Regions from separate parts of the Paenibacillus sp. FSL R7-269 genome, predicted to be linked through region 3. Evidence: predicted binding sites of a transcription regulator. Region 3 holds the regulator's gene; each other region holds the start of a gene.
What was found. The regulator Rex, encoded in region 3, represses fermentation and respiration genes when NADH is low (regulators of the CRP and FNR family bind a similar motif). The targets are predictions, from matches to a motif close to TTGTGAAATATTTCACAA.
Positions count from the first base shown of each region.

Region 1 (10,555 bases), 230 kb from region 3:
TGGATATTACTGATCTCAGTGGTGACATCCGCCTGCACCAGCGAGTCAAAGGCCGGGAAGGACGACTGGGAGCTGTTCAATACCGCGACAATCTCACTCATCAGATCATCCGTAATATTCTTATTCAGCACAGCCGGATCGATCTTCATGGCAGGCAGGACTCCGTCCTCTACCAGACCACGCAGCTGCATCTCTTCATTGAACATATTTTTAATGAAGGATTTCACTGCTGCAAGCTGCCGCTCGTCTTCACCCGCCGAAGCGGAGAAGCCATAACCGTTGTTCACATCGCGCATCAGCGCTGTCTGATCCCCCACTCCGCCTTCTACTGCCGGAATATTGAAGAACCCGACCTTACCGATTAGGCCTTCGCCGGATTGTCCGGCCTTGAATACGGAAGATTTCCAGGTCCCGTCATACATCAGGATTGCTTCTCCGCTGGTGAACTGGGTAGTATATTCAGCATACTCGAAGCCCAGCTCGCCCTTCTTGAAGTAGCCTTTATCCACCCATTCCTTATATTTCGCCAAGCCCTTGATTACATTCGGATCATTCCACTTCGCTTCACCGGTAGCGAACTTCGCAGTCACATCCGGTCCGGCATAACGGGACCAGAGATGATTGGCCAGCATCAGCGGTACCCAGCCTGCTTTGGAGGCACCGGCCATTGGCACTTTACCATCCGCTTTAATATCGGCCAGCTGCTGCTCCAGTTCGGCAAAGGTCGTCGGAGCCTTCCAGCCCTTACTTGTATAGTATTCTTTATTATAGAAGAAGCCTTCTCCCGAGCCGCCGATCGGCAGACCGTAGATTTTGCCTTCATAGGTGAACGGGTCCAGATTGGAGAACTTGTCTTTGATGCCTAATTCATCAAGGATCGGGGTCAGGTCCAGCAGCTTACCTTCTTTGGCATAGATCTTGGAGTCTGGACTACCGAACAGGTCAAAGATCTCGGGAGGGTTACCAGCTGCCATTTCACCGCGCAGCTTCTCCTTACGGTTCACATCCGAATCTACACCATCAAGCTTGAAGGTCAGTCCAGGCACATCCGCCTGTACCTTACCCACCACATCCTCCAGAATAGCCAGTCGTTTCTGCTTGTCTGCCCCAACCTGAGTATGACGAATCGTCATCTCGAAAGGCTCCGCACTGGCAGGTTCTTCAGTGGCTGCCGCGTTGGTGGCTGCCGCCTCTTTCGTCGCCGCCGGCTCTGTCGTTGCAGCCGCATTGTTCTTGTTGCCTCCACAGCCTGCCAGCAGCGCTGAGCTTACGAACATCAGGGACAACAGCAGTGTTAGACTTTTTCTCATTACGGGTGACCCTCCCTATTTAATGATTTCCCTTACAATTCTAATTATAGAAAAACATATTTGTAATCGTAAGGTTAAGATTTATCTTCAATAGGGATAAAATCCTCTAATGAAAGCGAATTCAGTCAGGTTTTCTGACATACAAAAAAGCGAAACTCCTCAGAATAGAAGCTCCGCTTTCGATAATTATTATATTTATTTAGACCAATGCAGACTCTTTACGCCCCTCTTCAATCAGCCGGTACGCACGCTGCACTTCTTCATCGGAAGGTGACTCCACCCCTTCAAGCTCATAGGGACGGCCAAGCTCTTTCCATTTGTAGATTCCCATTACGTGATAAGGCAGAATTTCAAACTTCTCCACTCCATTTAAGGTGCCAATGAACCGGCCGAGATTCTGTAAATCCTCTTCTTTATTATGAATGCCGGGAACATAAACATGGCGAATCCACATTTTACGGTTATTATCAGATAACCAGCGGGCCAGCTTCAAAGTACGGTCGTTGGACTTGCCGGTTAGTTTGATGTGCGCTTCATCATCAATATGCTTCAGATCCAAGAGCACCAAGTCGGTAACATCCAGCAGATCGCTGATTTTCGATCCATCATTATAGCCGTTAGTATCAAGCGTGGTATGCAGATTCCAGCGTTTCTTCACCTCGGTGAACAGTTGCTTCACGAATTGCGCCTGGAGGGTTGGTTCACCGCCGGATACGGTTAGCCCGCCGCCGGACGATTTATAATAATTCAGGTAAGGCTCAATTTCCGCCAGCACTTCCTCGACGGTCATTTCCTTGCCTTCATTCAATTCCCATGTATCCGGGTTGTGGCAATACTGACACTTGAGCAGGCAGCCCTGCATAAAAAGCACGAAGCGGATACCCGGGCCATCCACCGTACCAAACGTTTCCAAAGAGTGGATATGTCCTTTAAGCATGAGATGTCATCCTTTCAAAAAAACTTAAAATTTTAACCACTTTCAGACAAGAGTGTACCGCCCTCTTGCAAGGGCGGCAGCTCTTAATTCATTTCAGTTCTTGTAGAACAAGAATGCATCTTACATGGAATCGTGGAATGTACGGTTGATAACATCCATCTGTTGTTCACGGGTCAGCTTGATGAAGTTAACAGCATAGCCGGATACGCGAATGGTCAACTGTGGATAGTTCTCTGGGTGATCCATAGCATCGAGCAGCTGCTCACGGTTAAATACGTTAACGTTCAAGTGCTGAGCGTTATTGTGGAAGTATCCGTCCATCATGAAGACAAGGTTGGACTTACGGGAATCTTCGTCTTTACCCAGTGCCTTAGGAACGATAGAGAAGGTATTCGAGATACCATCCTGTGCATCGGAGTAAGGAAGTTTGGCAACAGAGTTCAGGGATGCCAGGGCACCCTTCTTGTCGCGTCCGTGCATTGGGTTAGCACCAGGAGCGAATGGTTCGCCTTTTTTACGTCCGTCAGGAGTAGTACCAGTCTTTTTACCATATACAACGTTCGAAGTGATAGTCAGTACCGATTGAGTCGGCACAGCGTCACGATACGTTTTGTTTTTGCGGATCATCGACATGAAGGTTTCAACCAGTTCAACTGCGATGCCGTCAACAGCGTCGTCGTTGTTACCGTAGCAAGGGAATTCACCCTCAGTTTCAAAGTCGATAGCAATGCCTTCTTCGTTACGGATTGGCTTAACCTTAGCGTATTTGATTGCACTCAGGGAGTCAGCAGCAACGGACAGTCCGGCGATACCGCAAGCCATCGTACGCAGAATGTCGCGGTCATGCAGCGCCATTTCGATACGTTCGTAGGAATATTTGTCATGCATATAGTGAATGATGTTCAGCGTGTTGACATAAGTCTTAGCGAGCCATTCCATCATTGGTTTGAAGCGTTTCATTACTTCGTTGTAATCCAGATATTCAGAAGTGATCGCAGGATATTCAGGACCTACCTGAGCACCGGATTTCTCATCTTTACCACCATTGATTGCATACAGCAGAGCCTTAGCCAGGTTGGCACGGGCACCGAAGAACTGCATTTGCTTACCGATACGCATTGGGGATACGCAGCAGGCAATTGCATAATCTTCACCCCAGTATGGACGCATTACATCATCGTTCTCATATTGGATGGCGCTGGTTTCAATAGATACCTTGGCACAATATTTTTTGAAGCCTTCAGGCAGCTTCTCGGACCACAGTACAGTCAGGTTTGGTTCTGGTGCTGGTCCCAGATTGTACAGGGTATGCAGGAAGCGGAAGCTGTTCTTGGTTACGCGAGTTGTACCGTCTTCGGCCATACCACCGATGGATTCTGTCACCCAAGTAGGGTCACCGGAGAACAGGTCGTTATAGTCAGGCGTACGCAGGAATTTCACAATACGCAGCTTCATTACGAAATGGTCAACGATTTCTTGTGCTTGCTCTTCAGTCAGAGTACCTTCTTCAACGTCGCGTTGAACATAGATATCAAGGAAGGAAGATACGCGTCCCAAGGACATTGCCGCACCATTCTGTTCTTTAACAGCTGCCAGATAACCGAAGTATACCCATTGTGTAGCTTCTTTGAAGTTGACAGCCGGTTTGGAGATGTCCATACCATGAGCTGCAGCCATTTGTTTCAGTTCGCCCAGAGCACGCATTTGCTCGGACAGCTCTTCACGCAGACGGATAACATCTTCTGTCATGGAGTCTACTTCGAGTTCAGCCAGTTGCTGCTTCTTGTCTTTAATCAGGAAATCAATACCATACAGAGCAATACGGCGATAGTCGCCGATGATACGTCCGCGGCCATAAGCATCAGGAAGACCTGTGATTACGCCGGATTTACGCACAGCTCTCATATCTGGTGTATATGCATCAAATACGCCTTGGTTATGCGTTTTGCGGATGTTCGTGAACATGTCAACGATATTCTGCGGAAGCTCGAAGCCGTAAGCCTTAGTAGCATCGATCATCATCTTGATACCGCCGAACGGTTGGATGGAACGTCTGAAAGGCGCATCAGTCTGAACGCCGACAATCTGTTCCTTGTCCTTGTCAATGTAACCAGGAGCATGGGAAGTGATAGTGGAGACAGTATCGAGGGAAACGTCCCATACGCCGCCTCTTTCTCTTTCTTCCTTACTCAGCTGGGAGATAATCTTCCACAGTTCAGTAGTATTGCTGGTAGGACCTACGAGGAAATCTTCATTTCCTTCATAAGGCTTGATGTTCTTGGCAATAAAGTTATTAACGTCAACTTTCTTGGACCATGTGCCTTTTGTGAAATTTCTCCAGCCAGACTTAACCTCTTGTACTTCTTTTTCAATCACCGACATGCTAAATCCCTCCATTTATATTTAGTATATTTGTAGAGATCGCGGGCTTGAAGGTTAATCCCGTGTCTCGTGATCCCATGAGCTATGGTTGTTATAAAATTCACAATCGCATCTTCATAACCGGGACCGTTGTTTATATAAACATTTTAGTTTATTTTCTGAAAAAGGACTGTGACAAATATCACTCTTTCGGTGATATTTGTCACTTCCATCCAGTCCCATATTAACCTTTAACCTTATTCTTTGTCAGGCAACCGTTAATTAATTATCGAATTTGCCGTAGAATGCGTTGCGGTAAACATCAGCAAGCTCGGATACCAGCGGCATTTTAGGGTTGGCAGTTGTACATTGGTCTTCAAATGCACGGTCAGCCAGATAGTCTACACGGGATTCGAAGTCCTTAGGATCGAAACCAAGAGCCGAGAAGGATTCTTCGATGCCAAGTTTTTTGTTCATGTCGCGGATCGCATTGATCAGGCTGGTTACGCCTTCTTCGGTAGTGCGTGCTGGCAATCCCAGAATACGGGCAATTTCAGCATACCGTTCGTCAGCTACAAAGTGCGAATATTTAGGGAACGAAGCGAACTTCGTAGGCTTCTTGGCATTGTAACGGATAACATGCGGCATCAGGATTGCATTGGTGCGGCCATGCGCGGTGTGGTACTGTCCGCCCCATTTGTGCGCCAAGCTGTGGTTAATCCCCAGGAATGCATTGGCAAAGGCCATACCGGCAAGTGTCGATGCGTTGTGCATTTTCTCACGGGCCAGTTTGTCGCCTTGCAGTGCGGATTTCTCCAGCCACTGGAATACCAGCTGAATAGCTTTGATTGCCAGACCATCGGAATAGTCACTGGCCATTACAGATACATAAGCTTCGATTGCATGTGTCAATACGTCCATACCTGTATCGGCAACTGCTGTTCTTGGCAAGCTGTATACAAACTCAGGATCGATAATAGCTACGTCTGGAGTCAGCTCATAGTCAGCCAGCGGATACTTAGTATTATTACCCGTTGTCTTATCTGTGATAACTGCGAACGAGGTTACTTCGGAACCTGTACCGGAAGTTGTAGGAATCGCAACGAATTTCGCTTTGTTGCCGAGCTTAGGGAATTTGTATACCCGTTTGCGGATATCCATGAACTTCTGCTTCAGGCCGTTGAAGTCTGCATCCGGATGTTCATAGAACAGCCACATTCCTTTGGCAGCATCCATAGGGGAACCGCCGCCGAGTGCGATGATGCAGTCCGGCTGGAATCTGTTCATCATTGCCGCACCTTTTTCTACAGTAGTTGTCGATGGATCTGGTTCAACTTCAGAGAACACTTCGATGGCTACTGGAGTCTGACGTTGACGCAGATAATGCTCAACTCTTTCAACATATCCGAGCTTCACCATCATAGGGTCAGTGATAATAGCTACGCGTGTAATATCAGGCATTTTGGCCAGGTACTGAGTGGACCCCTTCTCGAAGTAAATCTTGTCAGGTACTTTAAACCATTGCATATTCACGGTACGACGGTTCACCCTTTTCACGTTGATCAGATTGATGGCAGTCACGTTCTGCGATACCGAGTTGCGTCCGTAAGATCCGCAGCCCAGTGTCAATGAAGGGATATTAGTGTTATAAATATCACCGATTGCGCCGTGTGTGGATGGCGAGTTGACGAGAATACGTCCGGTCTGCAGACGGTTGGAGAACTTCATGATAACTTCTTCGTTGTTGGAATGGATAGCCGAGCTGTGGCCCATGCCGCCAAATTCAACGATTTGAGCTGCGCGTTCGATACCCTGGTCAGCATTCTTCACTTTGTAGCAAGCCAGAACCGGGCTCAACTTCTCAGCGGACAATGGATATTTAGTACCTACACCTTCAAGCTCAGCTACAAGGATCTTCGTTCCGGCAGGAACCTGAATGCCGCACATTTCAGCGATCTTCACAGCGGATTGGCCAACGATAGCCGGGTTAACCGCACATTTCTCTACGTTCATTGCGCCGCTGGTCAGCTTAGCCGCTTCTTCTTTGTTCACAAAGTAACAGCCGTTTGCAATCATTTTCTTCTTCACTTGATCGAAGATAGCTTCTTCAATGATGACAGCCTGCTCGGAAGCACAGATCATACCATTATCGAAAGTCTTCGACAGGATAAGGTCAGTTACAGCCTGATCAATGTCAGCACTCTTCTCAATGAAGGCAGGCACGTTACCAGGACCTACGCCAAGTGCCGGTTTGCCGCAGCTGTAAGCTGCTTTGACCATTGCCGATCCGCCGGTTGCCAGAATCAGTGCAACGTCCGGATTGTTCATCAATGCGTTTGTTTTGTCCATTGTAGGAAGCTCAATCCATTGGATGAAGTTCTCTGGTGCGCCGGCTGCTACGCCTGCATCATGCAGAATTTTGGCTGCTGCCGCACTACACTCTTGCGCTGACGGGTGGAAACCGAATATAATAGGGTTACGTGTCTTCGCGGAAATCAAAGCTTTAAACATTGTGGTGGATGTTGGGTTGGTAACCGGTGTGATACCCATAATGATTCCGACTGGTTCAGCAATTTTCTGGAAGCTGTCATAAGCGTTATCCTCAATAACGCCTACAGTCTTGTCGTACTTAATTCCGTGCCAGATATATTCAGTGGAGAAGATGTTCTTCGTAATTTTGTCTTCGTATACTCCGCGTCCTGTTTCTTCAACTGCCAGTTTTGCCAGGTACATATGCTTGTCGAGTCCGGCCAGCGCCATTGCATGAACGATTGTGTTTGTCTGCTCTTGATCCAGGCCCATGAACGCTTCGTGGGCTTTCTTTGCTTTATCCACCAAAACCTGAATATACTCTTCAGCGGTGGTTTGTTTCACTTGGGCGGCGACTTCGTTTTTAACTGCCATCTCCCTCGTCCTCCTGTCAATTTTTAGGTTGTTTCTTTCTATACATTTATCTTAGCACATCCTTTTCACCTTGTATAGTGAAATCTTTCACAAAGTTTAAAGTTTTTTTTGAGTTGTTTTCAAAGCGCTTTCATTCGATCATTTACCGGTATTTTTTCCATATTATATGCATTATTTAATTAATATTTGTCTATTCTGCGAACGCAATACGGTAGTCTGCAGCGTTAATGGCCCATCTTGCCTTGCAATGCCAGTTGGGCTTCGGTAATTTTGCTCATGAATGCCAAGCCGTCACTTCAGTTCATCCGCTGCTCTTCTATAGAATAACTCTGACGGTGTGAATATAAATATAAATCTCAACTTTACAAGTGGAAACGGAACCGTCCTTTTAAAGGACGGTTCCGTTTCAGCGAGAAATAGAAGGATAAGTTATAGTGTGCAACATATAAATTCTTATATTTTAAAAAAAGGAGACAGCATCTCTGCTGTCTCCTTTTATCCACCTCTTCCCCCACTAGGAGGACATCTAAATCTACTCCACCTTAATCGTATCGAAGAATTTCTGCTGGACCGTTGCGGCCGCCGCATCAAGCTGGACCTTCGAGTCTGTGCCTTCCTTGGCGAACAGCTCCTGGATCACGTTGGACATCGTGGCATAATAGTCCTGAGTGTTGTACTGGGCTTCAGGCTTGCCATCCAGCAGCGCCATGATTTCAGGACTGTACTGATATACAATATCGTACTTGTCATAGACGGCCTTGGTCTTCTTGCCGAAGTCGGAATCGGCAGCATAGTAATCTAGAAGCGGCGGGATATAGTATTTGCCGTCCGTTTTACGCTGGCTGATAATAGCATCGAGCGCTTCCAGGCCTTTATCTGAGAAATAGTCGAAGGTAATATAACGGAAAGCCATCTCTTGTTCATCCTTGCTGGCATTCGGGTTGATGACCAGATAGTCGCCGCCGAGAACACCGGTATGCTTGCCACCCTTCTCAGCCGCAGGCATTGGATAGGTCAGCACATCCTCAGGCTTGAACCCGCCCTGGTTAAGGGCCTGTTCAATGACACCGTCTGAGCCGGCCATAACCATCGCGGTACGGCCCTGCTGGAACGCTCCTACCGCATCGCCCCAGCCGAGGGCCCAGTCTTGGGGAACGGCTTTGGCTTCCCATCTCAGCTTCTTATAGAAATCCAGCGCTTTGATCCCGGCTTCAGAATTGAAGGTTGCCACCACCTTGCCTCCCTCAATCTTCTGGATCTCTCCACCTGCTTCAAATAGGAAGTTGGTCCAGTTCCAGCCAGCTTCGTTGCCTTTGCCCATCGGGGCAATCCCGGAGATACCTTTCTTGGGGTCGGCCACTCCTTTGGCTGTGTTCAGCATGTCGTCCCAGGTCCAATCCATTGGAGGTACGGCTACACCTTTGTCATCGAGCATTTTCTTATTGATCATCGTTGTAGTGACGTAACCCTTCTGCGTTACCCCATACACCTTGCCGCCGATAATGAACTGATTCTGCAGCACTGGATTGATCTGATCCTTGAACTCATAGTTGTTCCACAGATCGGTGATGTCGGCTACCCAGCCCTTCTCAATCAGGAATTTGGCTTCGGTAGCATATGTGTTGAAGAAGGTAGGCGCTTCGTTCGCAGCCATCTTCACTCCGATCTCGCTTACATTATACTGCCAGTCATCCTTGACGATCTCCACGTTCGGATAGACTTCCTGGAACCGCTTGATTTTGTCATCCTCCTGCGCTCTCACCTCGGTCAGGTCAGGCGTAGGATAGTGGATTTTGATCGTTACCTTCTTCTGGGTGATATCATCTGCCGGTGACTGTGACGGGGTTGCCGACTCTTCTGCCGCCTGGGTCGCCGCTGGTGCAGGTGTCGCTTCTCCCCCGTCCGCCGCCGGCTTGTTGCCGTTGTTATTGCCCCCGCAAGCGGACAATAAGGTCCCCGTTACCAGGAGACAGGCGAATACGCTGGAAACTTTACGCATTGTAACTCCCCTTTTCCATTCATAATGAGCTTACCCTTTCATCTTAAAAGAGAGACCGCTTACAAACGAGGTGTGATTATATTGCTTTCATGTGCAGGTATACGATCCGTATCTTCTGTAAGGATTCTTCTGCTCACCCTTTGACCGCTGACAATGAAACCCCGCGCATAATGAACTTCTGGAAGACCAGGAACACCAGGATCGGCGGCAGAGAGACAATGAACAGAATCGCAAATTTGATGTTCGTATTCAGCGCTTTTACATTGATAACGTACTTATAGATGGCGGTAGCGAGCGTATACTTCTCCTCACTGTGCATGACCAGCGACGGCCAGAACCAGTCATTCCAGGCTGTGGAGAAGATGAAGATCGCCAGTGTTGCAAAAATCGGAATCGACAGCGGCACCGCGATGGTGAAGAAGCTTCTCGGCTCCGAGGCTCCGTCCATCCGCGCCGCTTCCAGTATCTCGGGATGAATCCCGTCGAAGAAATTCTTAAGCAGCAGGAAGAAGAACGTGTTCGCGCCTGCCGGCAGCCAGAATGCCGCATATTGATTGAGCAGGCCCAGCTCCTTCAGATTGACAAAGTTCGGAATCATATAGCTCGTGGCTGGAATGAACAGTGTCATCAGGAAGAAGAAATAGAAGGCCTTGCGGTAAGGCACATGCATCCGGGAGATACTAAAGGACGCGAGTCCCAGCACAATTAAGGTAGCGGCCATATTTCCTGCAAAAATATACAGGGTGTTCCGCAGAAACATGGCCAGATCGATATAATCCAGCGCATCCTTCAAATTGCCGAAATGCCATTCCTGCGGGAAAAAATGCGGCGGAAAGGAATTGACCTCGATATTCGACTTCAGCCCGTTGAACATCGTCATGAGCATGGGGTACAGCATGCTGAAGATCATCAGGACGATGAACAAAACCATAATTCCATATACCACCCGGTTGCTGGTTTTCTTAAGATCATGCTCCGAGAGAATCCCTCTGTCTGCGCTCTTCATCCTAGTTGTCCTCCTTGTTAAGCTTGAACTGAAGAATG
Region 1 covers NZ_ASPS01000053.1:271,284-281,838, forward strand. Annotated here, with positions in the region: gene C162_RS23795 (extracellular solute-binding protein) at 1-1,310, opposite strand, end outside; gene pflA (pyruvate formate-lyase-activating protein) at 1,510-2,247, opposite strand; gene pflB (formate C-acetyltransferase) at 2,368-4,629, opposite strand; gene adhE (bifunctional acetaldehyde-CoA/alcohol dehydrogenase) at 4,891-7,512, opposite strand; gene C162_RS23815 (ABC transporter substrate-binding protein) at 8,045-9,511, opposite strand; gene C162_RS23820 (carbohydrate ABC transporter permease) at 9,645-10,517, opposite strand; gene C162_RS23825 (carbohydrate ABC transporter permease) at 10,519-10,555, opposite strand, start outside.
Region 1: a site for Rex is predicted at 7,588-7,605, ahead of adhE (bifunctional acetaldehyde-CoA/alcohol dehydrogenase). Genes of this name have one in related genera too.

Region 2 (10,555 bases), on a different contig from region 3:
ATCCGGGCATTGAGCTGTCGTTCGGGGCAGGCATTCCGGTAACGCTGCTGCAGCGGGTTATGCAGATCTCGTCGGATTCGCTGTTCGAGGGGGAGAGCATTGACCGGATCTGGATCTACAATATCAAAAATGACTCCAAAGCCCATGTTATCTTCTTCAGCACACGCGGGGATATTGTGTACGAGGCGGCTAAGGCTGATCTTACGGTCCAGGATGTGCAGCAGCATGTGGACTTCGGTAAGAATCTGACGCTGTATACAGCCGTAAACGGTGAGTATTATGTCCCTGAGGCGGATGTTCCGCTGGTTAAAGTTGTGATGCCTGCGAGTATGTATACCATTGAGCAAATGCAAAGCAATCTGTTCTTCGATGCAGGCAATACAAGGTATATTCCTGAGAAGGACGGCTCCAAAATCTATACTGACAGCAAACGCAGCCTGCAGGTGGACCAGGAGCAGAACTGGATGAGTTATAGTGATCCTGCAGCACTTCCGGACGGTGACAGCACACCGGCGAAGGATGCACTGGTGGCGGTGGAATTTGTCAATAACCATGGCGGCTGGAACGGAACCTACAGGCTGGCTGCTACGGAGGAGAGCCGGCAGGACCGCAAGGTTTCTTTTCAGCAATATTATGGTGCTTATCCGTCCGGCTCCTATCCGATTATGAGCAATCCGCAGCTTCAGTATGGCGTAATCCATCTGGAGCTCCAGCAGGGAACGGTCTCTTCCTATGAGCGCTCCCTGATGTACACGAATGAGGAAAAGTCTGAAAAGACCATTGTTAAGCTGCCCGGCGGCGAACTGCTGAAGCAGCGGCTGGCGCAGATCGGCAGCTCCTTGCGGATCATTGGGCTTACGCCTGCCTATATGCCTGCGCTGGCCGGGGAGAAGCTGCAGCTTCATCCGGTCTGGCGGGTTACACTCAGTGACGGCAGTGAGCTTACATTGAATTAGGGCGGAGATAAACCAAGCGGACAGGATACGATTCGAGGAGGGACGTTATGGACTGGGGAAGGGCTAAGAGTGTATTGATATATGCCTTTCTGGTGCTGAATCTGCTGCTGTGCTATCAGCTATGGATTGATGTGCGTGATCAGGTCAGCGCTGGACTTGACTTCACTTCCCTGTCTGCTGAGACTAAGGCGGTGATGGAAGAGAAGAACATCAGGCTGCTGTGCCCGATTCCGGCTGGCACTCCACAGCTGCCTGATATCACGTACCGTTATTCGGCCGAAGAGCAGAATGAACTGCCTGTGAAGCTTAAGGAGCCGATTGACAGCAAGCTGATGTACTCCTCGTTCTCGGAGCTTAGCAATCTGCTGAAGGGCCAGATTCCCGACATTGCCAATTACCGGTTCGATTCACAGGAGAGCGAGGTTGGCAAGTTCGTCCTGCATCCGCTGGTGGATAACAAGTGGTCTCTGTTCAGAGTGAGGCTGGAGCTGATCAACAGTGACCAGAAGATTGTGGCCTACCGCTGGCCGAAGATTGAGATCGCAGCCAGCCGGAGCGAGGATCTGCAGAAGGTTCTCCCGGCATCGCAGGCGCTTAGCAGTCTGATCGAGAAGTATTTTCCTGCGGATGCCGCAGTGAAGGAGATTGAGCTGGGCTATTATGGTGAGCTGTTCAACTCCGAGAGCCAGGTGGCTTCGCCGATGTGGCGGTTCATCTTGGAGGACGGCAGCGCCTACTATATGGATGCGATCAGTGCGGACATTATCAGTCCGAAGACAACAGAGTAGAAGGAGCAGGAGAGATATGGGGATTTCATTTACAGTACTGTCCAGCGGTTCTACCGGGAATGTGACAGTAGTGCGTAACGGCGAGACCACACTTATGATCGACGCGGGGCTGAGCGCCAAGCGGATTGACGAGCTCCTGGCCATGCGTGAGCTGACGGGAGCGGAGCTGGACGGGATTCTTGTGACCCACGAGCATTCGGATCATATTAAGGGGCTGGGCGCGATGGCCCGCAAGTATAATCTTCCGATCTATGCGAATTCGAATACCTGGGGAGCTATAGAGAAGGGGATTGGCAAGATTGAGGAGCATAACCGGGTCATTATGGAGACCGGGCAGCACCGGGATTTCGGCAGTATGCGGGTGGAATCCTTCGCCATCTCCCACGATGCTGCGGAGCCGGTAGCTTACAATTTCTATGACGGCAAGGAGAAGCTGTGTGTAGCGACAGACCTCGGGTATGTCAGCGACAAGGTGAGAACGGCTATATCGGATGCCGATGTGCTGGTGCTGGAGTCCAATCATGATATCGAAATGCTGCGGATGGGGCGTTATCCCTGGAATACGAAGCGGCGGATTCTTGGCGATCTGGGGCATCTGTCCAATGAGGCGGCAGGCGCAGCACTCAGCGAGATTCTGAGCGGGCGGACCAAGCGTGCCTATCTGGCCCACTTAAGCAGAGACCATAATATGATGGATCTGGCGAAGATGTCCGTGCGCGGGGCGATGGAGGACCGGGGCTGCTTTTACAAAGACAGTGAGTTCAGACTCTGCGACACCTACTATGACCGGCCTACGCCATGGGATAAGGTGAGCCAGTCATAAGGCGTTCAACCTCGGTAATCTTGTGCTCCAGCTCTTGGCGGGAGAATAGCCCTTTATCAATTAACAGCTCAATCATTGCATGCTGGGCAAGAATCAGCTGATAATGTTCATCCTTAAGGTCCCCCAGCTTACCAATGAATTGCACCAGATCCTTACTTGTTGAAAAAGACTCCATAGTCCGTCCCTCCTTGTGAAATGGATGTATTGAGACTGTGAATAATTTACATTTTTTTAACATAGAAAACATGTGGGCAGCGCGGCTGCCTGTGATACAATCATATAGAGCGTTCTAATCCTATTGTAGTCTTTTAAGTTGCAAAATATTCCGGATACAAGCTGTTAAACTTTTTAGTAGCTTATTAGAGTAATAGACATCCCTTGCGCTTAGAACCCACTGGAATGTGGTGAATAAATCAAGTGAAACCTTTTAGTACTTCGTGAAGTCTAAGAGATATAGCGGTTAAGCTCGGGCGTGGTTGCTTGGCGTTCAGGTCGTGAATGCGGTGGCAATAGAGGGGAGAGAGTGTAACATGGGATTATTCGATGATGATTTCTATTCAACCAAGGTGTCACGGCGCAAAAGCGGCAATTCTAAATCAACTGGCGGATATACTGACGGCAAGTGGGCTGTCCGCAAATCGAAGCGGTCGCTGGCAACCTGGCAGATCTCACTGATCAGCTCTGTCTGCAGTGCTGTGGTGGCTGTGCTGCTGTTCAGTCTGGTAACGGGACAGTTCACCGCTGAGAGAGCTCAGGCTCCGGTGGTTATTGATAAGGTGGCTGCGAGCAGCTCAGATCCGTACGACCGGATTATTCAGGCTGCTGCCCATGTCCGCCCTGCGGTAGTAAGCATCATTAATCATAAACAAGACAATAAGGAACTTAATATTCTCGATGAATCCGCTCTAGGCTCGGGAGTTATCTATAAGAAGGATGACAATAAGGCATTTATCATTACGAATAATCATGTCATTGAGGGTGCCGGCAAGCTGGAAGTGGTTACAGTAGACGGCGTGACCCACAAGGCGGAGCTGGTAGGCGCTGACAAGGTGAGTGATATTGCTGTGCTCTCCATTGACGGCAAGGGAATCGACCGGATTGCTGAGATCGGGGATTCCTCCAAGTTGCGTCTGGGTGAGACTGTCATTGCCATCGGCAACCCGCTGGGGCTTGGGGATACACTAACTTCCGGCATTGTCAGCTACACAGAGCGGACGATACCGGTGTCACTGAACCAGGATGGCGTGTACGATTGGGAGCAGGAAGTGATCCAGACGGATGCGGCCATTAACGAGGGCAACAGCGGCGGCGCACTGGTGGATCTGGACGGCAAGGTGATTGGTATCAATACGATGAAGATCTCCGATACGGGGGTAGAGGGGTTGGGCTTTGCGATTCCCGCCAATCGTGTAGTGGACACAGCCAATGAGCTTACCTCCAAAGGGCGGATAGCACGTTCATACCTGGGTGTATATTCGGTGGATTTGAATAATCCGTATGTTCCGCTGGCCGATGACCAGCGCAAGGAGCTTAATCTTCCGTCTGTAGTTACTGATGGGGTTGTGGTTCTGGATGCTGTAGGACCGGCGAAGGAGGCAGGCCTGCAGCTTAACGATGTGATTACGAAGTTCAACGATAAGCCGATTACCTCCACGCTGTCGCTGCGCAAATATCTGTACGATCATACCAAGATCGGCGATAAGCTGAAGATTACCTTCTACCGCAATGGTGAAGTGAAGCAGACAACAGTTCAGCTTCTTGAGAAGCCGGAGGAATAAAATTGGAAATGGCCGTATATAATAATGAGGCAGTCACGATTACGGAAACAGTTGAAGCCGTCCTTTTCAGGAAAAAAGAAGAGGGCGGGGCTGTTTCAAGAATAAATAAATGGGGTAACTGGTAGTAATGGGTATAAATATTACAAATTAATACGACTGGTAGCCCTTACATTGGGAAGTGGCCCTTATAAGGGGAAAAACGGAGAAATTAGGATAGAACAGCTTGCCTTTGTTATTAAGGTGTGGTAACATGAAATTATTCATACATTGATACCTTATTCTCGCATTGAAAAGGGCTGTCAACCAAAGATACAACCTTTCTCAATGTGTGAATTTTTTCTTTGTCTGAAGATAAAAAGAACATATTAATTTAAATTTGTGGAGGTAACACACATGCAAACAGGTACAGTTAAATGGTTCAACGCAGAAAAAGGATTCGGTTTCATCGAAGTTGAAGGCGGAAGCGACGTATTCGTTCACTTCAGCGCAATCACTGGCGACGGCTTCAAAACTTTGGACGAAGGCCAACGCGTTGAATTCAACGTTGTTCAAGGCAACCGCGGACCACAAGCCGAAAACGTTGTAAAACTGTAATTAATAGAAGACACCGTCCCCGCTTGTGAAAGTTGGGACGGTCTTTTTTTATCATTACTTGCTTGCAACATAAAGGAAGGAGGAACGGCAATGAACTACCGGAAAAAGCCTTTGGAGGAAGTACCGGAAGAAAATACCGCAATTTGGGCCTGTACCAATGAGGATTGCAATGGATGGATGAGGGATAATTTCGCATTTGAACACGCGCCTTCCTGCCGTCTCTGTCATTCCCCAATGGTTCGTAGCATGAAGATGCTGCCGCAATTGCTTAATTCAAATGGCGATCTCAAATCGCTTAAGAAAGGTATTTCCATTACCTAGACCAATACCTTTATGAATCAAGACAACTATATACTATACATGCTGGATAAATGTAAGACGGTGAAACCGTCTTATTTTTTTTGCTTTCTATATGCAATATTGTGATATTTGTCACAAATATTTTGTTTTTCATGCCTAAACAGGGTGTATAATGTGACAATCATCACACTTAAGGCGTCGGAAATTTGACAAAATAGACATAACGAAATAGGGAGAAGGAAGGGGAGAAATATGGATACAGTACTGCTGTCACGTATACAATTTGCGTCGACGACAATTTTTCATTATTTCTTTGTGCCAGTATCGATCGGACTTGCGCTCATAATTGCCATTATGGAGACCATGTACGTAAGAAAGGGCAATGAAGAGTACAAAAGAATGGCGCAATTCTGGGGGAAGCTGTTCCTGATTAACTTCGCAGTAGGTGTAGTAACAGGGATTTTGCAGGAATTCCAGTTCGGAATGAACTGGTCGGATTATTCGCGCTTCGTCGGTGATGTGTTCGGGGCTCCGCTTGCGATTGAAGCCTTGTTGGCCTTCTTCCTGGAGTCCACATTCATCGGAATCTGGATCTTCGGCTGGGATAAGGTGTCCAAGCGGATTCATCTATTATCGATCTGGCTGGTGGCCTTCGGGACGATGCTGTCGGCATTCTGGATTCTGGCGGCTAACTCCTTCATGCAGCATCCGGTCGGCTTCCAGATTAACAACGGCCGGGCTGAGATGAATGACATCTTCGCACTGATTACAAACGGCCAGCTGCTGGTGGAATTTCCGCATACAGTGCTTGCCGCTTACGCTACAGGTGCCTTCCTGGTAACAGGGATCAGTGCTTACAAATTGCTTAAGAAGCAGGACGTCGCCTTTTTCCGGAAATCATTCGAGATCGCAGCAATTGTAGGGGTTATCTCTTCCTTCGGCGTTGCGGTTGCAGGACATGCACAGGCTCAATATCTGGTAGAGACACAGCCCATGAAGATGGCGGCTTCCGAAGCGCTGTGGGGTGAGAGCGGCGACCCGGCACCTTGGACGGTATTTGCCAATATCGATGTGAAGAACCAAACCAACAGCAATGAAGTTCAGGTTCCGTATCTGCTGAGCTTCCTGTCCTACAGTAAATTCTCCGGTGATGTGAAGGGGATGCTGGAGCTACAGAAGGAGTATGAAGTAGCCTACGGACCAGGAGATTATATTCCGCCGGTCAAAACAACCTTCTGGAGCTTCCGGATCATGGTTGCTGCCGGCACGCTGATGATGCTGTTCGGGGTATATGCTATCTACCTCATGTGGCGCAAAAAGATGGACAGACCCAATACCTGGTTCATGCGCTTCATGTTCTGGGGACTGCTGCTTCCGCCGATTGCCAATACGGCCGGCTGGATTATGACAGAGATCGGGCGTCAGCCATGGACTGTATTCGGACTTATGACTACAGAAGACAGTGTGTCGCCTAATATTACCAGCGGACAGGTGCTGTTCTCGGTGATTACTTTTAACGCGATCTATGCCATATTGGGTGCAGTGCTGGTCGGCCTGTTCGTCAAAGTGATTAAAAAAGGTCCTTATGCTATGGATAACGAACACGGTGAATCCCACGATCCGTATAACAAGGAGGGCTAACCAATGTCACTTAATGAATTATGGTTTCTGCTGATTGCGGTGCTGTTCGTCGGCTTCTTCTTCCTGGAAGGCTTCGACTTCGGTGTAGGGATGGAGACACAGATATTGGCCAAGAATGATACGGAGCGCCGGATACTGATCAATTCGATCGGGCCGTTCTGGGATGCGAATGAGGTATGGCTGATTACGGGTGCCGGTGCAATGTTCGCGGCCTTCCCGCATTGGTATGCTACGCTGTTCAGCGGTTTCTATATACCGTTTGTAGTTGCTCTGCTGGCGTTGATCGCCCGTGGTGTCGCATTCGAGTTCAGAGGTAAGCGTGATTCCAAGACTTGGCAGAAAACATGGGATGTCTGCATCTTCTTCGGCAGCTTCCTGCCGCCGTTCCTGCTCGCCGTGGTATTCGCCAGCTTCATCAAGGGCTTGCCGATCGACAAGGATATGCAGATGTATGCCGGATTCTTCGATATCGTCAATACGTATACAGTGGTTGCAGGGATTACGGTTGTCCTGCTGTGTCTGGTACACGGGCTGATGTTCACTACGCTCCGTACGCTTGGAGATCTGCAGGAACGGGCGCGTAAGCTGGCCCAGAAGCTGCTGATTCCACTGGCGGCGCTGCTGGTAGCCTTCGTTGTAATGACGTATACTATGACGGATATCTTCGATAAACGCGGAACGCTGCTGTGGATTGTAGTCGTTCTGGGTGTAGCAGCTTATCTGCTGGCCGGATATTTCATGACTAAGAAGAAGGACGGCTATGCCTTCGGGATGACTGGTGCTGTGATGGCCCTGTCTGTTGCATCGATCTTCATCGGACTGTTCCCGCGGGTTATGATTAGCTCGCTGGATCAGGCGTTCAACCTGACGATTACGAATGCGGCCTCCGGCCAATATTCGCTGAAGGTGATGACGATTGTAGCACTGACTCTGCTGCCGTTCGTGCTGGGCTATCAGATCTGGAGTTATTTCATCTTCCACAAACGGGTTCATGAGAAGGAGCATCTTGAATACTAATGGATAAAAATTTGCTTGGGTACAAAGGAGTTAAGCCGGTCTTTCTGCTGGTTGGCTTCCTAACCCTGGTGCAAAGCTTCTCCATTCTTCTGCTGGCGAAGTCGTTGGCAGAAGCTGTCTCTGCGCTGTTTGCGGGAGAACCGCTGAAGGAACAAGGGGCTAGAGCGCTCTTGTTCCTTCTTGCGTTTCTTGTGCGTCATGCCTGTGCCATGCTGATGAGCCGGGCGGCGTACCGCTTCGCGGAAGCGACCGGCAGCAGCATGCGGAGACAGATGATGGACAAGCTGTTCCAGCTGGGACCAAGGCTGGCTGGCGACCGGGGGACCGGAAATATGGTCACATTAGTGCTTGAAGGAGTAACGAAGTTCCGCACATACCTGGAGCTGATTATTCCGCGGATGGTCGGTATGGCGATAACACCCGCTCTGCTGCTTGTCTATGTGTTCACCCTGGATACGTCCAGCGGTGTGATTCTTACCTTAACGATGCCGATCATTATTGTATTCATGATCCTGATCGGGATGACGGCCCGCAAGCAGATGGACCGTCAGCTGAAGTCTTACCGTACCTTATCGAATCACTTCGTGGATTCGCTGCGCGGTCTGGAGACGCTGAAATTCCTTGGACGCAGCCGCAGCCACAGTGAGAGTATTGCCAAGGTCAGTGACCGCTACCGTTCAGCAACTATGCGTACGCTGCGAGTCGCCTTCCTGTCTTCGTTCGCACTGGACTTCTTCACTATGCTGTCTGTCGCTTCGGTAGCGGTAAGCCTTGGTCTGCGTCTGGTCAATGAGCAGATGACGCTGGTTACCGGACTGACGATCCTGATTCTCGCGCCGGAATATTTCCTGCCGGTGCGGCTGGTGGGCGCAGATTTCCATGCCACCTTGGACGGTAAGGAAGCCGGTGAAGCGATGAAGAGCATCATTGACCGCGAGACGGTCCAGGCGAAGCTGCTGGAGCAGGGTGGGCAGAAGGAGATGGCAGGTCAGAGCGGAGCTTGGTCAGGCGACTTTTTCACGTGGAACAATAATAGCGACCTGAAGCTTGACGGGGTAGGCGTGACCTATGAAGCGGACGGAGTGTCGTCACTGGAAGCTGTTCATCTTGAATTCAGCGGGCATTGCAAGATTGGTATTATCGGGGAGAGCGGCGCAGGCAAGTCTACACTGATAGACGTTCTGGGCGGCTTCCTTCATCCAACCTCTGGAACCCTTACGATTAATGGAAGCCTGGTCAGTGCGCTGACCGATGAGGGCTGGCGGAAGCAGACGGCTTATATTCCGCAGCGCCCGTATATCTTCAGCGGCACGCTGGCTGATAATGTCCGGTTCTATTATCCCGAGGCTTCACAGGAGGCGGTAGCTGCCGCGCTGGAGTCGGCCGGTTTATCGAAGCTGGTGTCCTCGCTGCCGGAAGGTCTGAACGAAATGATCGGCGGCGGCGGCCGTACGCTCAGCGGCGGGCAGGAGCAGCGTGTGGCTCTGGCCCGCGCCCTGCTGAGCAGCCGCCCGATTATGCTGCTGGATGAGCCGACGGCTCATCTGGACATTGAGACGGAATATGAGCTGAAGGAGACGATGCTGCCGCTATTCGAAGGCAAGCTGGTATTCCTGGCTACACACCGCCTGCACTGGATGATCGACATGGATCTGATTGTCGTTATGCAGCAGGGACGGGTGGCTGAAATAGGCACACACGACGAGCTGACTGCGCGGAGGGGTGCTTATTATGAGCTTATTCAAAGTCAATTGGAGGGAATCCATTGAAACGTGAAGGATGGTTTGCTCCCTATTACTCTGCCTACTTCTGGCGGTTCGTGTTAATCATCTTGCTGGGCGCTCTGACTATCTTTTCTGCGTCCTCGCTGATGTATACTTCAGGCTTTCTGATCTCGAAGGCCTCGATTCCGCCGGAAAATATACTGATGATCTATGTCCCCATTGTCGGTGTGCGCACCTTCGGGACCAGCCGGGCTGTTATCCACTATGTGGAGCGGTTGGTGGGACATGACACGATTCTGCGCATTCTGTCGAAGATGCGGGTCCGGCTGTACCATATGCTGGAGCCACAGGCGCTGTTCTTGTCCTCACGCTTCCGTACCGGGGATATTCTCGGTATGCTTGCCGATGATATCGAATATTTACAGAATGTGTATCTTCGGACCGTCTTTCCGAGCATTATCGCGCTATTGATCTACGCAGCGGCGATGATTGCGCTCGGGACGTTCGATGTGGCCTTTGCTCTGCTTATGGGACTCTATATGCTGGTGCTGGTTGTCGTATTACCGCTGATCTCCCTCCTGCTGACCCAGAAGCGTCAGCGTCAGGTGAAGCAGGAGCGCAACCGGCTGTATCAAAAGCTGACAGATGCTGTGCTCGGGCTGGGAGATTGGGTAATCAGCGGACGGCAGAGCCAGTTCGTCGATACGTACGAAGCGGACGAGCAGGCGGTTGCCCGCATAGACGGTTCATTGCGGCGCTGGGCACGGCTGCGTATGTTCATCGGTCAGGCGGTTGTTGGCCTGGCCGTGTTGTCTTTGTTATACTGGGCGGCTGGACAGTATGCTGAAGGGGCGATTGCCGGAACGCTGATTGCGGCGTTCGTGCTGGTGGTCTTCCCGGTGGCGGATGCCTTCCTGCCCGTATCCGAGGCTGT
Region 2 covers NZ_ASPS01000073.1:18,291-28,845, reverse strand. Annotated here, with positions in the region: gene C162_RS27375 (YycH family regulatory protein) at 1-956, shown strand, start outside; gene yycI (two-component system regulatory protein YycI) at 1,004-1,744, shown strand; gene C162_RS27365 (MBL fold metallo-hydrolase) at 1,761-2,567, shown strand; gene C162_RS27360 (hypothetical protein) at 2,536-2,742, opposite strand; gene C162_RS27355 (S1C family serine protease) at 3,098-4,345, shown strand; gene C162_RS37390 (hypothetical protein) at 4,348-4,470, shown strand; gene C162_RS27350 (cold-shock protein) at 4,739-4,939, shown strand; gene C162_RS27345 (cold-shock protein) at 5,030-5,260, shown strand; gene C162_RS27340 (cytochrome ubiquinol oxidase subunit I) at 5,492-6,880, shown strand; gene cydB (cytochrome d ubiquinol oxidase subunit II) at 6,884-7,897, shown strand; gene cydD (thiol reductant ABC exporter subunit CydD) at 7,897-9,666, shown strand; gene cydC (thiol reductant ABC exporter subunit CydC) at 9,663-10,555, shown strand, end outside.
Region 2: a site for Rex is predicted at 5,360-5,377, ahead of C162_RS27340 (cytochrome ubiquinol oxidase subunit I). Genes of this name have one in related genera too.

Region 3 (10,555 bases):
TTAACTCTATAATAAAGACCAGCCAGCGTGTCTAGCGCCAATCCGAGACTGACATGCTCTTAAGCATGTCTTGATACAAGTAGTAGTATATCATAGGTGTATATACGATTTTACATAAAGTTGTGAATATATTTAAAATTTTTGATACTAATTTCTGGATGTTTCATGAACCATGAAAAAACGGCAGCTCAGATTTATATCCTGAAATGCCGCTGCTACTTTCATATTCCGGCGCACACTACATCCGGCTAACGCTCAATTTCAGCCATCATATATTCCGCAAAATCAGTTAATAGCTCCAGTTCATAGCCTTCGGCGCCAGCACCGCTATATTCCTTAAGACACCGTCTAAGCAGCCCGTGGAAGCGTTCCGGCAAATGCTGAAGTCCCCAATCCCCGCCTTCCTTCTTGGAAGAGACATGACCTTCCTGCACATAGTAGAGTACCCTGCATAGATTCAGTGTGTAATAGAGTGGAGCATTCCCAATATTCTGCGGCGCATCATCGACATCCCTGATAATGGAATCCAGATAGTACCTCTGGTCTACCGGCGCAAAGGCCTCGCGTATCGGCTCCCCGTACAAGATAAACCCGCGATGGTAGACTACTGCAAAATGTGCCGCCAGATCAGCATCCTCAAAGCCGCCGCACAGATAATTCTTATCGGTTCTATACCGCTCTAAATGAGCTTCTGAAAAGTGAAATTCAAATGGCGTAGGATACACAAAGTTATGCAGGTATGTCTTCAGGACGATAGACAGTTCAATTCCGCGCTTATTCGGCAGACTGTCATGAAAGGCTACGATACGACCGGCAAGGCTATGACTGACCTCTGCGGGGAGCTTGTCCTCTACTACAATGAGCAGATCAATATCGCTTGAATCCGGTTGAAAACAGCCCATGGCCAGGGAACCGTGCAGATAAATCCCCGACAGATTATCCCCCAGCTCTTCCTTAAACAAATCCACCGCCTGATCCAAATATGCTAAAACTTCCAATTTCTTCATCCTCCTTGAGAGACATATATGCAGGTTGGCGATAGCATTCGAGGAATACAATCAGTATATCAATTCAAGTATATTAATCGATGTATCTCAAACCATATATCTCCATTAAGCCACAGTTCCCCGTCTGCCACCAGTCCCAGAACAGTTCCAGATTATTTTCGACATGATGGATACAAAAAAACGGAAGAACAGATAATCTGTTCCCCCGCATGTTATTCTGCTGAGCGCTTAGCTTAACGGTTGGGCAAACTGTACCCCTCACCGATGGCGCTGCCATCCTTGAAGCGGTAGAAGTTGTAATAGAATCGCCCGTCTTTTTTGTAAAATAGCTGCCAGGCATATTCCCCGTTATATACACCGGGCAGCAGCCGTTCGATCTTCACGTCCGGTAACTGATCGGCTATGATTCCGCGCATTTTCTCTTCGGAAGTGCCTTTGCTCAGCTCTTCAGCATACAGGTCGTTGTCGCCTCCGGCAGGCTTGCCCTCCAAGGTGAAACGGACCCACACCATCAGATCGGTCCCGGCTTCATTTTTGCCGGTTAGCACCCAGTAGATCTCATTCTCATTCCAGACGGATTTCTGAGCCTTGGTTACCTCCGTTAGTCCGGCACGCGTCCGGGCCAGCTCCTTGGCCTCATTCCGCTCGTTCCACTGGTCCTTCATAATGTAGGCATAGAACTGGCTTAATCCGAACAGAAGGAGCAGCACCACGGTAAGCCCCAGCCAGATCCATTTTCTCCTCTTCTTCTTCACAACGCTGCTTCCTTTCCCGTTCTCCTGAATTACCGTTTAAGCAGGCTCTCGAACGTCTCCTGTGCTTTGCGGCGGATAGCTTCTTCATCCAGTGTCAGGCATTGTCCATGCTTCACAACCTGCTGGCCGTTCACCCATACATGCTCCACATCCTTGGCACTTGCCGAATAGACGGCATGGGAGAGCAGATCGGTATGCGGCAGCAAATGCGGCTGGTCAATATCAAGCGCGATGAAGTCGGCCTTCATTCCTGCTGCAAGCCGGCCTACCCCGCTTAGGAAAATAGACTGAGCCCCGTATTCCGTGGCCATCAGTAGCGCTTCAGGAGCCGGTACCGCTGTAGGATCACCGCTTACGCCCTTGTGGATCAGAGCCGCCAGCCTCATCTCTTCGAACATATCCAGATTGTTGTTGCTTGCCGCGCCGTCTGTACCCAGGGAGACCTTAACCCCGGCTCGCAGCAGCTCAGGAACACGTGCAACCCCGCTGGCCAGCTTCAGGTTACTGCCGGGGTTATGCGACACGCCAACGTTATAGCGGGCCAGAATCCCGATCTCTTCATCGTTCAGATGAACCCCGTGGGCAATGAGCGAAGGACGGGTGAACATCCCCAGCTTCTCCAGATGTGCGACCGGACGAAGGCCGTAGTCAGCCACGTTCTGCTCCACTTCATGGCGCGTCTCGGACATATGGGTATGCATCGGCAGGTCCAGATCATGGGCAGCCTGCACAAACTTCATGAAAAACTCTGGAGGACAGGTGTACGGAGCGTGCGGTGAGAGCATAGTTGTAATTCTGCCGTCAGCCTTGCCGTGCCAGTTACGGGCAAAAGCAACCGCCTCAGCGAGCTTTGCTTGCTGTACCTCTTCCGGGCACAGCCCAATTACGCCGCGCATCAGCACCGCACGAATACCGGACTGCTCCGTTACTTCCGCTACCCGGTCCATATGATCATACATATCGAGGAAGGTGGTTGTGCCGCCCTTCAGCATTTCCAGTACGGACAACGAGGTTCCCCAATATACATCATCACCAGTGAATTTCTCTTCCATCGGCCACATCTTCTCCTGCAGCCAAGTCTGAAGCACCATATCGTCGCCGTATCCGCGCAGCAGTGACATGGCCGTATGCCCATGGGTATTGACCAGACCCGGCATGAACAGCAGACGGCTGCCGTCTACGACCTGAGCGCCATCCTCCACTACCGGCTCAGCTTCACCTATGTAAGTAATCAGATCATTCTCCAGGGTCATATACCCGCTTAGAACCGGCTTGTCGCTGCCCGGAACCAGGAAGTGCCCGTTCTTGATTATCGTGATCTTACTGCTCATCTTCTGCCTCATCCTTTCCATCATGCAAATAATAGGCCAGGCTCTGCAGATCTGTGGTGAAATCTGCGGCATGAATCCGGATATTGGCAGGCGTCTTGAGAATAACCGGTGCGAAGTTCAGAATCGCCTCAATGCCGGAGTCCACAAGAATATCAGCTACATTCTGGGCTTCGCTGTCAGGTACGGTAATAATCCCGATGCGGATGCCCTGCGAGCGGATTGTGCTGCTTAACTCCTCCATCGGCTGCACAACCAGCGAGTTGATCTGCTGGCCCACCTTCGGCGGGTAGGCATCGAAGATCGCAGTAATCTTCATCGTATCCTTCAAGTAAGCGTTGTAGTTAGACAAGGCATGACCGAGATTACCGGCTCCAACCAGTGCAACATTAATTTGCTGGTCAAGCTTCAGGATATGGCGAATCTTCTCAATTAGATAGGATACATCGTAGCCGATACCCTTCCTGCCAAAATCACCGAAGTAAGCCAAATCCTTACGGATCTGGGCGGGATTCAGATCAAGCTTCTGGCCCAGCTCCTGAGAAGAGACTGTGGAGATTTCACGTTTTTGGAGATCGTTCAGGAAACGCAGGTACACTGGGAGCCTGCGCACGACGGCCTCCGATATTTTATCCGATTTCATGTATTCTCCTCCTTAATAGTTGTGTTATACCCGTTCAATTATAGCAACCGTGCCCCCCGCCTGCCGGATCGGCAAGACAGGGCGGGAACGGATCTTCAGGTTAATCATGACTTATTAATAATAGCAATAGCAGATGAATTAGGAAACCCCGCCGTCTTCCAGCCATTCGGCAATTCTCGGGACCATCTGCTCGGTGAGCATATGCTCCATCTTGGGACCGGGGAGTGAATACAGGAAGTACTTTCCGTAATGCGATTCAATTACTCTAGTATCGTACACAATTACGATGCCCCGGTCCTGCGCCGTGCGGACCAGCCGCCCGAAGCCCTGCTTGAAGCGGATGACTGCCTGCGGCACGGACAGCTTCATGAACGGGTTCTTCTTCTGTGCCTGAAGCAGCTCCGACTTCGCTTCTGCCAGCGGGTGATTCGGCGGCTGGAACGGCAGTCTGACAATCGCCAGGCAGGTCAATGCTTCTCCCGGAATATCTACCCCTTCCCAGAAACTGCTGGTACCGAGCAGGACCGAAGCCGGGCTGTCCTGGAAGCGGCGGATCAGCTTGCTCCGGCTGCCGCCCTCCACACCTTGTCCGAGCACCGCGATATCCTGGGAGGCAAGCGCCTCCTTCAGCGGGTCATAGACCTGGCGCAGCATCTTGTAGGAGGTGAACAGCACCAGCATTCGCCCTCGTGTAGTTACAGCAGTCTCGGCGAGGGAATGAACAAGCGTGTCCACAAAACGGGCATCCCCTATACTTCCCTTGACGCTCGGGAAGTCGCGGGGAATGACCAGCAGAGCCTGCTCCCGGTATTTAAACGGCGACGGAAGCAGCGCTGTCATCAGACGCCCCTGCTCCGCAGCTTCACCAAGGCCCAGGTTATCGATCATGAACTGGAAGGACTTATCCACGGATAAGGTGGCCGAGGTCAGGACAATACTCTTCTTCTTGTCGAAGAACAGCTCCCTGAGCTGGGTACTGACATCTACAGGAACGGCATACATTTGCAGCGACTTGCCTTTATAATTACCGCTTCCCTCCAGCCAATACACGATATTCTCATCGTTCAGGCCCATGAAGAAGCGGATCTGCTCTCTAATGGATGCCAGATCCTTAAATAACCCGCCGATATCGGTCACAAGACTGTCCGAGGAGGATTGGCTGTCCGTGTCACGCATCTCACTGAGCATCTTGTCACCCTTGCGGATGATATCGCTCAGACTGAGGTTCAGCGTATTCTCAAGGGCCGCCAACTCCTCCCAATCCTTCGGCTTCTTGCCCGGCTGCAGGCGGGCCACCAGCTGGCCTGCTTCACCGGCTCCGGCATCGCTGCGCTCGGGCAGCAGGCTGAAGAGCCGGTCGCTGAGCGCATCCCAAGATTCCTTCACCGTCAGCAGATCGGGATAGATCCGGTCGATCACGCCGCTCCATTCGGAAGCCTGCTCACTGCCCGAAGACTGCAGACTCTGGCGGAGGGCAGGCAGCTGCCCGCTCCGGCTATCCTTATAGAGGCGGGTGAGGGTATGGGCGAATGTGAAATATTTCATCTGCATGCCAAGATGCTTGCCGGCAATATCTTCCAGATGATGGGCTTCATCAATCACAAGATGATCGTAAGCCGGAAGTAGCTGATGCCCGGCTTTGACATCTGCGAACAGCTTGGAGTGATTGGTGACCACCACATCAGAGATCCCGGCTTCATGCTTGGCCCGGTGGTAATAGCATTTGCGGAACCAGGGACAAGCCCGTCCCAGGCAGGAGTCGGTATCACTGGCTACAGTCTCCCAGAAATCGCCGCCCCGTCCGCTTAAGTTAAGCTCCTCATCATCGCCGGTCGTCGTCTGGGTCAGCCAGACAAGCATTTGCGCAGCGGTGAGCGCTTCTTCTCTTGGACTCGTAAAGTCCTTTTTATTCATTCTATGTTCGAACTTGCGCAGACACAAATAGTGCCCTCTTCCCTTAAAGATGGAGGCCTTGAACGGGAACGGCACAACGCTGGTTAAGAGTGGGATATCCCGCTCACGCAACTGGTCCTGAAGGTTAATGGTATGAGTGCTGACCATCACCTTTTGATCACTTTTCACACTATGGTAGATGGCCGGAAGCAGGTAACCCAGCGACTTGCCGGTGCCGGTTCCCGCTTCAATCAGCAGATGCTTGTCCTGCTCAAGCGCTGTAATGACCTCATGGATCATCAGCTCCTGGGCCTCACGGCTCTCATACTGTGGAAGAACAGCCTTCAGCCGCTTCGTTACCTCATCCATATACTCTTCAAAGGTAATATTCTCCAGCGGATTGACGTTTCCTTCCTCCCGGGGCGTTGCCAACTCTGCCCAATCCCCCACAGCCAGCGCAAGCTGGCGGTAGAAGCTCAGCTCTCCTTCCGGCTGAAAGGTCTCCATCTCCCGCTCCCGCAGCAGACCGTCGAAATACCAGGCCAAATCACTGTCTTCGTCTGCGAACAGCTCATTCAGCCGCTGAATAGTCAACAGCGGCAGACTGTGCAGCTCTTCCAGACATTTAAGCAGCACAATAGCCGTGGCAAGCGCATCACTGTCAGCCTGATGGGGACGGTCATGCGTAATGCCGAAGTGGCTGCTTACCGCGCCTAGCTGATAGGTGCTCAGCGAGGGAAAGCATATTTTGAGAAAATCGATGGTATCCAGAATCCGCCCCTGAAACGGCAGGTAGCCGCAGCGGTCCAGCGCATTCTGCAAAAAATGAAAATCAAACGCTACATTGTGTCCGACGAGGACGACATCATCCAGCAGCGGCACCAGCTCCATCATCATCTCATCAAGCTCTGGCGCATCCTGTACATCACTGTCTGTAATTCCGGTCAGGCCCGTAATAAAAGGAGGAATGGGTGCTCCGGGCTTGACGTAGGAACCATACACCCGGGAGATCGTCCCGTCTTCTTCTATAATGGCAAGGCCAACCTGGATGATTTCTCCCACAGATTGGGTTCCCGTAGTTTCAAAATCAAGCACGGCAAATTTCATTATAAGTTCTATTCCCTTTCACTTGAGACTCTTTATCAGCATAACAGAAGTTACGAAAAAAGGCGATGCACACCCCAGAAAGTGGTGGGGCGCATCGCCTAAAGGAACCGGGAAAAAGTTATAAAAGCGAAACCAGCTGATGGCCAAACTCCAGCTTCCCGCCCCGTCTGCGGCATACCTCCAGATTCACATTCGGCTCCGGCAGATCCGGGTCATGCAGCAGCGACAGGCTAAACAGCTCACTGGCTTCATTAAAGCGTTCCTGGGAAGCACGGATACAGCCCAGCGCATTATAGATCATCGCCTTCAGCTTCACCTCACGGATCAGGCCCAGCATGTGATCCAGATGTCCCCAGGCAATCTCGCCTTCACCTTCCTGCAGATAAGCCATGGCCAGATACAGGCGGGCAGCGAGGCTATCCGGATATTGTGCCGTAACCTCCCTGAACTGTTCAATGCACTTGCGGTACATCAGCAGCTTGTAATAGCCCTGGCCCCTGACAAAAGCATCCATCCCAAGCTCGGGCGCTTCCTCTTCCGGCAACTCCTCTGGCGGACCCTGGAAATCGGCCTGTTCCCGGAACTCGCTCAGCTTCTCGGCGAAGAGCAGCCACTCATCCATTACATTATCACTGATTCGGTGGAGCATATTATACTTGGATAAAAGATCGCTTCGGCGGGCACCCTCCGCAGTAGGATAGTCGGTTTTGATCTCCTGGAGCATCTTGTTCATCTCAGCAAATAAATGTTGAAACACCGGACATCCCACCCTTACTGATAATGAAGTCAGCTTAAGCTTGCCTTCCTTCATTTTTAGCAAGTACAGGTGTCTTCATCCCTGCCATTGATTACATGGCTCAAAGCGCGGACTTCAGGCAATTGTAGCGTGAATCTCATGATCCGCCAGCTTCACCGGCTTGTTGCCTTCATCAACGAACACCACCGTCGGCTTATGCGCTGCCAGCTCTTCTGAGGACACCACAGCGTAGGAAATAATAATCACGGTATCGCCGGGCTGTACCAGACGAGCTGCTGCCCCGTTCAGACAAATGACGCCGCTGCCGCGCGGACCTGGAATGACATAAGTCTCCAGACGGGAACCATTATTATTATCCACGATCTGCACCTTCTCGTTCTCCAGCAGGTCTGCGGCTTCCATCAGATCCTCATCAATGGTAATGCTGCCCACATAATTGAGATTGGCTTCGGTGACCGTTGCCCGGTGGATCTTGGATTTCATCATATGTCTAAACAAGAGCGTGCGCCTCCTTAGGAATAAATACATTATTATCAATCAGACGGGTTCTGCCGAACTTCACAGCCAGAGCCATTATAACCTCTCCGCCCGCTTCCGTCAGCCTGCTGGCGCCTTCCAGCTTTTCCAGATCAGGGAAGGTTAGAATCTCCGCATAATCAATGACCGCAAACGGCGATTCAGAAATGACCGAGACCAGCAGACCGCGTGCTTCATCTACCGTACGGATGCCGCCCTCTTCCATAGCCTGGCGCACTTCGCGCAGGGAACGCGATAATACCAGCGCCTGTCTGCGCTCCTCGCTGCTCAGATAGACATTACGGGAGCTGAGCGCCAGCCCGTCTTCCTCGCGCACAATAGGACAGGCGATGATGTCCACGTTCATGTTAAGATCAGACACCATCCGGCGGAGAACAGCTACCTGCTGGGCATCCTTCAGTCCGAAAAAGGCGTAATCCGGCTGCACGATATGGAACAGCTTGCTGACCACAGTAGTTACCCCGTCAAAATGTCCCGGACGCGAAGCGCCGCAGAGCTGTGTGGTAAGCGCGGAGACCGATACGCCTGTACGGATCGGCTGCGGATACATCTCTTCAACACTAGGGATGAACACCAGGTCCGCACCTTCACGTTCAGCCAGCTCCAGATCCCGCTGTTCATCCCGTGGATAGGAAGCGAAGTCCTCATTCGGGCCAAACTGCAGCGGATTGACAAAAATACTCATCACCACCGTGCCGCTCTTCTCCCCTGCCTTACGCAGCAGACTGGCATGTCCTTCGTGCAAATATCCCATGGTGGGTACAAAACCAACAGGGCCATGGCCCCCCTGACGCATATATTCAAGCGCTTCGCGCAGTTCAGCAATCGTTCGGATGACTCTCATGTTATTTCGCTCCTTTGCCGGCATTGCCGTATAAAGATTCCAGAACCGTCTCGTCCGCGCTGAACACATGCTCTTCCGCAGGGAACGAGCGGTCCTTCACTTCCTGAACATAGCTGGTGATGCCTTCACGGATCAGGGAGCCTACATCGGCGTAGGTTTTGACGAATTTTTTCTCCCGGTAAGGGGAGGCATACCGCAGGACATCATGGAAAACCAGAACCTGTCCGTCACAGTAACGCCCGGCACCAATGCCTATGGTCGGTATGCTGACCGCCCGGGAGATCGCCTCAGCCACCTCTTCTGTCACCAGCTCCAGCACAATGCCGAAGGCCCCTGCGGCTTCCAGCGCCTTCGCTTCGTCCATCAGCCGCTGTGCATCCTTGGCATCCTTACCCTGAATCCGGTAGCCGCCGATCATATTGACCGACTGCGGGGTCAGGCCGATATGGCCGAGCACCGGAACTCCGGCAGCGACAACAGCGGATACTGCGGAGCAGATTTCGAGGCCGCCTTCCATTTTGACCGCATGGGCCTGGCCTTCCTGCATCAGTCTGCGCACACCGCGCAAGGTCTCATCCACGCTTCCGTGGTAGGTCATGAACGGCATATCTGCCACTATAAAAGTATTAGGCGCCCCGCGCTTCACCGACCGGGTATGGTAGACCATATCCTCTATGGTAACCGGCAGCGTGGTATCATAACCAAGCACGACGTTCCCCAAAGAATCACCGACCAGAATCAGATCAATGCCGGCTTCTTCCGCCAACTGGGCTGAAGGGTAGTCATAAGCGGTCAGCATGCTCAGGGGCACACCGTCCGTTTTCATTTTTTTCATCTTGATAATATTCAGTGCGTGTTTGTCTGCCATGTTGCTCTCATTCCCCTTTTCCATAAAATACGCGTTCTCCGCGCAAACAAAAAAACCTTTTAGCATGGTCCGCTAAAAAGGTCCGAAGGGCAAAAAAGAGTCACTCGCGATCGTCCCTTCTGTCTCGGTCCTTACGGCTCAGAGCAGAATCCAACGTAACCGTTACATCCAGTTATGAAGGTACATCCGGTAAACAATGTCCTGTTCAAAGATACAACTTACGTGAGTACAGCTCGCCATGCGATGCCGCCTCATGAGCACAGTATACCAAAAAAACACAAAAATAAACACCTCAAGTGGAAACGGCTTAGCCGTTCTTTTAAAGGACGGTACCGTTTCGGCGAGAAATAGAAGGCTGCATTCGCAGCTAAAAACAGAGATTCAGGGGTTCGTGTAATGAAACCCTTTCACCCCAAAAAATCTAACGGACTGAAGAGACCTTATTCCCACGATAACGCCCCTTTTGCAGCGTAACGGACTCAGGAGATCTTATCATCTTTGTGCGAGACGTTTTGGAGCTGAATTGCAGGGGATAAGGTCCTTGCGGTCCGTTAACCGCCCAAGTGACTACTTTCTTTATGCATAAGAGCACCTCAGTCCGTTATGCTAAGCCAAACGCCCTAAAGAACAACCCCCGCTTGGAAAAGATGTGATGTGAATTGAAGGAGAACTGTTTCTGCTCCACTAATTTAAATCTGATGAGGTACTAGTTAAATCTGATGCTCTTCTAAATCATTTCAATTTCGCCGGACAGTACGCTCACTACCTCACCGGATTCGTTACGCAGCAGCAGCCCGCCGTTGTCGTTCAGTCCGA
Region 3 covers NZ_ASPS01000053.1:36,428-46,982, forward strand. Annotated here, with positions in the region: gene C162_RS22640 (aminoglycoside adenylyltransferase domain-containing protein) at 249-1,007, opposite strand; gene C162_RS22645 (cell wall elongation regulator TseB-like domain-containing protein) at 1,241-1,762, opposite strand; gene C162_RS22650 (amidohydrolase) at 1,792-3,093, opposite strand; gene C162_RS22655 (redox-sensing transcriptional repressor Rex) at 3,083-3,733, opposite strand; gene dinG (ATP-dependent DNA helicase DinG) at 3,872-6,733, opposite strand; gene C162_RS22665 (hypothetical protein) at 6,852-7,490, opposite strand; gene panD (aspartate 1-decarboxylase) at 7,605-7,988, opposite strand; gene panC (pantoate--beta-alanine ligase) at 7,981-8,871, opposite strand; gene panB (3-methyl-2-oxobutanoate hydroxymethyltransferase) at 8,873-9,739, opposite strand; gene C162_RS22685 (biotin--[acetyl-CoA-carboxylase] ligase) at 10,467-10,555, opposite strand, start outside.